DNA from 2 places in the Micromonospora sp. NPDC047707 genome. Region 1 is predicted to be linked to the other one. Evidence: riboswitches for the same ligand, from Rfam matches in the RefSeq annotation. Region 1 holds a riboswitch; the other holds the start of a gene.
The links. Region 1 has a riboswitch for thiamine pyrophosphate ahead of AB0873_RS12845 (ECF transporter S component). Riboswitches for the same ligand answer to the same signal wherever they lie in the genome.

Region 1 (2,385 bases):
GGGCGAGCACCCCGGCCAGGGCGAGGCGCTGCTGCTCGCCGCCGGACAGGGCGGCGGTGGGTCGGTTCCGGTCGTACGGGAAGCCGACCCGGCGCAGCGCCTCGTCGACGCGGTGCCAGATCTCGTCGGCGGGCACGCCGCGGTTCTCCAGCCCGAACGCGACGTCGTCGCCGGAGCGGGACATCACGAGTTGGGATTCCGGGTCCTGGAAGACGATGCCGACCCGCTCCCGTGCCTTGCGCGGGTCGAGCCCGTCGATCTCGACGGTGCCCTCCTGCTCCCCGGAGTCGTCGGGCAGCAGCCCGGCCAGCGCCGCGAGCAGGGTGCTCTTCCCGGCGCCGGAAGGCCCGAGCAGGAGGACCCGTTCCCCGTGCTCCACCCGCAGGTCGACCCCGCGCAGCGCCCACCGTCTCCGCCCGGCGTGCCGCCACCCGAACCCCCGCAGCATCACGGCGCCCACCAATTCACCCCCTCCCCGCACCCAGCGGCCACGTCTTGTTGATCAGGAGGTTTGCGTCAGGAATGCCGCCGTTTGTTGACGCAAACCTCTTGATCAACGTGGCGGAGGGGTCAGATGGTGGCGCGTTCGCGGCCGGCGGGGAACCGGTCCAGGGCACCCGTGCCCGCCAGGGCGCGGGTGAGCGCCCAGGCGCCGGCACCCGCGACGACGGTGGCGCTGAGGACGGTGACCACGAAGATCGGCACCCGGGCGCTCCACAGGTCGAGGGCGGCGTAGTACCGGACCTGATCGAAGATCGCCGCCGCCAGGCCGGCGAGGGTGCCGGAGAGCAGAGCGGCGGGCAGCCGGAACGAGCGGTACCGGAACGCGGCGAAGCCCAGTTCGGCGCCGACTCCCTGGAACGCCCCCTGCAGGATCGCCACGGTGCCCCACTGGCTGCCGAGCAGCACCGAGATGAACGCCGCCAGGAACTCGCAGTAGAAGGCCGCCCCCGGCCGGCGGATCACGAGGCCCCCCAGCACACCGGGGAGCAGCCAGATGCCGTAGATGACCGACTGCGCCGGCGGGAAGAAGGCGAAGGCGCCCTCGGTGGCGGCCCAGACGAAGTTCCAGGCCCAGAAGATGACGCCGAAGGCGACGGCGATCACCGAGGCGACCACGATGTCGACGGTGCGCCACCGGGTGGTGGTGGGGTGGGTCATGAGTGCTCCCAGTTCTCGATGCGAACCAGGAGAAGACGCACGCCGCGCCCGGTGTGCCCGGACGGCGGCGCGGCTGGAGGTCGACCGAACTCCCTGCGCTGGCATTACCCAGATCAGGTTCGAGGGTCTGCGGGCCCCGCCCGCACTCTCAGCGCTGTGCGCTCCCCTGTCGGATGTGAAGTTGTCCCACCGACGCTAACACCCCTGAAGATCATCCGGCAAAGTGATCTCCGTGCAGGTCAGCGCGGGAATGCCAGCTCTTCTCGCGGAGTCCATCGACCGGGCCCGCTCCGGCCGGTAGTCTCAGGCCCGCCGGTCCGCCACCCGGCAGAGGGAAGAGCACGTGACACCGGAGACGCCCGCCGCGCCCGACGGCGCCACCGCGACCGCCACGGTCGGCCCGGCCGCGCCGGACGTACCACCGAAGGAGCCGGCGCCGGCCGGCGGCGACCGGCCCCGACGGTGGCTGGGGGACCGGATCGGGTCGGTCGAGGTCCTCGCCGCCCTGCTGGTGCTGCTGATCATCTTCCGGGAGCAGCTCGCCGGCGCCCTGGCCGCGCCCCGGATCCAGACCTGGACGACGGTGTTCGTCTCGGTGATGGTGCAGGCGGTGCCGTTCCTGGTGTTCGGGGTGCTGCTCTCCGCGGTGATCGCGGTGTTCGTACCCCGGTCGTTCTGGGCCCGGGCCCTGCCGAAGCACCCCGCCGCCGCGGTGCCGGTGGCCAGCGCGGCCGGTGTGGTGCTGCCGGGCTGCGAATGCGGCTCGGTGCCGATCGCCGGGTCGCTGATCCGGCGGGGCGTCACCCCGGCCGCCGCGCTGGCGTTCCTGCTCGCCGCGCCGGCCATCAACCCGATCGTGCTCACCGCCACCGCGGTCGCCTTCCCGAACAACCCGGAGATGGTCCTCGCCCGTGGGCTGGCCAGCCTGGTCGTGGCGATGGTGATGGGTTGGCTGTGGCTGCGCCTCGGCCGGGCCGACTGGATCCGGCTGCCGCGCCGGCCCGACCTGGACGACGCCTCCCGGGGCCGGGCGTTCTGGGCGGCGGTACGGCACGACGTGACGCACGCCGGCGGCTTCCTCGTCCTCGGCGCCATGGCCGCCGCCAGCATCAACGTGCTGGTGCCCGAGCGGTGGCTGCAGACCCTCGCCGACAACGCGGTGCTGTCGGTGCTGGCGCTGGCGGTGCTCGCCGTGCTGCTCTCCATCTGCTCGGAGGCGGACGC
Region 2 (2,385 bases), on a different contig from region 1:
CTGGGCGACTCCGGGCTCGTGGTGTCCGTGGTCGGGATCGGCTGCAACAACTTCGGCCGCAAGCTCGACCTCGACGGGACGCGCGCGGTGGTCGAGGCCGCGCTCGACGCGGGCATCAACTTCTTCGACACCGCCGACATCTACGGCGAGCCGCAGGGCGGCTCCGAGGAACTGCTCGGGCAGGCGCTCAAGGGACGTCGTGAGGACGTCGTCCTCGCCACCAAGTTCGGCATGGACATGCACGGCGCCAACGGGCCGGACCACGGCGCGCGGGGGGCCCGGCGTTACATCATGCGGGCCGTGGAGGCGTCGCTGCGCCGGCTCGGCACCGACCACATCGACCTGTACCAGATGCACGAGCCCGACCCGGGCACCCCGATCGACGAGACGCTCGCCGCCCTGGACGACCTGTTGACCGCCGGCAAGGTCCGCTACCTGGGCAACTCCAACTTCGCCGGCTGGCAGATCGCCGACGCCGACTGGACCGCCACCTCGCAGGGGCGCACCCGGTTCATCTCCGCGCAGAACCACTACTCCCTGGTGGAGCGCGGTGTCGAGGCGGAGGTCATCCCGGCGTGCGAGCGGTTCGGGCTCGGCATGCTGCCGTTCTTCCCGCTCGCCAACGGGCTGCTCACCGGCAAGTACAAGCGGGACCAGGCGCCACCGGCCGGCAGCCGTCTCGCCGGTGGCGGCCGGTACGCGCAGCGCCTCGCCGCCGCCGACTGGGACACCATCGAGGCGATCGAGGCGTACGCCGCCGAACGCGGTCTCACGATGCTCCAGGTGGCCATCGGCGGGCTCGCCGCCCAGCCGGCGGTGACCTCGGTGATCGCCGGCGCCACCACGCCCGAGCAGGTGCGCGCCAACGCCGGGGCGGGCACCTGGCAGCCCGGCGACGAGGACCTGGTGGCCCTCCGCGCCGTCCTCGACGGCTAGGGGGCGGCCCGTACCCCGTCCATCGGACGGCGGGGTGCCGGGGCCGCGGCGCGAGGTGCCCACGACCGATCCCGATGGTGGTGCCGCCGGGAAGCGGCGGGGCGACCGGCGGCGCGGCGGGCGCGGCGCGGAGGGTATCCGGACAGCATGTCGTGACCGGACGGTGACGCGCCGCCCCGACCGTCGTCGTCGGACGGTGAGTGGGAAAACGGCGACCCGCACTTGGCGGATCCGGGGGATCCGTCGTACGGTGACACGCGCAAGTGACCCACGGGAGCCCGGTGGACCGGGCTGAGAGGGGGGCTGTGAGCCCCCGACCGTCGAACCTGATCCGGGTAATGCCGGCGCAGGGAGGAGTGTTGCCGTGCCGTCCCTCGGACGACTGCATCTCATCACCGACACCCGTCCCGGGCGGGATCCGCTCGCCGTCGTCCGGGCCGCTCTGCCGGTGGCCCGCGCCGAACTGGTCGTCCAGGTCCGGGTGACCGACGACGCGACCGACCGGGAGGCGTACGACCTGGCCCGCCGCGTGGTCGTGCTGTGCGCGCGGTACCGGGCGACCTGCCTGGTGAACGACCGCCTCCACGTGGCGCTGGCGGTGGGCGCCGACGGCGGGCACGTGGGCGCCGACGACCTGCCGGTCGGCGCGGCCCGCGCGGTGCTGGGTTCGGCGGCCGTCCTCGGCGCGACCGCCCGCGACCCGGACACCGCCGGCGAGGCGGTCGCCGCCGGGGCCAGCTACCTGGGCGTCGGGCCGTACCGGCCCACCTCGACCAAGGACGGGCTCCCGACCGCGATCGGCGTGGCCGGAGTCCGGGCGGTCGCCGCGGCGGTCAGCGTGCCGGTGGTGGCCATCGGGGGAGTGACGGCGGAGGACGTGCCCGCCCTGCGGGCGGCCGGCGCGTACGGGGTGGCGGTGGTCGGCGCCCTCTCCGGGGCCGCCGACCCCGCCCGCGCCACCGCCGAACTGCTGAAGGCCCTGACGTGTTAAGAGGGGGCCCTTCCTCTACCGGAGGCGATAACAAGGGGCCCTTCCTTGCACCCGACGTTGCGGTGGTGGGGGCCGGGCCGGTCGGGCTAGCGATCGCCTGGCGGTGCGCCGCGCGCGGGCTGCGGGTCGTCGTGCACGATCCGGCCCCCGGGTCGGGCGCCGCGTACGTCGCCGCCGGGATGCTCGCGCCGGTCGCCGAGGCGTACTTCGGGGAGCACGAGCTGACGGCGTTGCTCACCGCCTCGGCCGCCCGCTGGCCGGCGTTCGCCGCCGAACTGGCCGACGCCTCCGGCGCCGACCTCGGCTACCGCGCCGACGGCACCCTCCTGGTCGGGCTCACCGCCGACGACCTGGCCGAGGCCCGGCGGCTGTGGGCGTACCAGCAGGGTCTCGGCCTGCCGGTGGCCGCGCTGCGGCCCTCCGAGTTGCGGGAGCGCGAGCCGGCGCTGGCGCCCCGG

Region 2: another riboswitch for thiamine pyrophosphate. It lies ahead of thiE (thiamine phosphate synthase); the one in region 1 lies ahead of AB0873_RS12845 (ECF transporter S component).

What each region holds. Positions count from the first base shown of each region.
Region 1 is NZ_JBEYSU010000009.1:81,580-83,964, forward strand. Features, by position in the region: gene AB0873_RS12840 (ABC transporter ATP-binding protein) at 1-460, opposite strand, end outside; gene AB0873_RS12845 (ECF transporter S component) at 571-1,161, opposite strand; TPP riboswitch at 1,234-1,339, opposite strand; gene AB0873_RS12850 (permease) at 1,628-2,385, shown strand, end outside.
Region 2 is NZ_JBEYSU010000002.1:307,735-310,119, forward strand. Features, by position in the region: gene AB0873_RS03730 (aldo/keto reductase) at 1-936, shown strand, start outside; TPP riboswitch at 1,198-1,306, shown strand; gene thiE (thiamine phosphate synthase) at 1,301-1,927, shown strand; gene thiO (glycine oxidase ThiO) at 1,921-2,385, shown strand, end outside.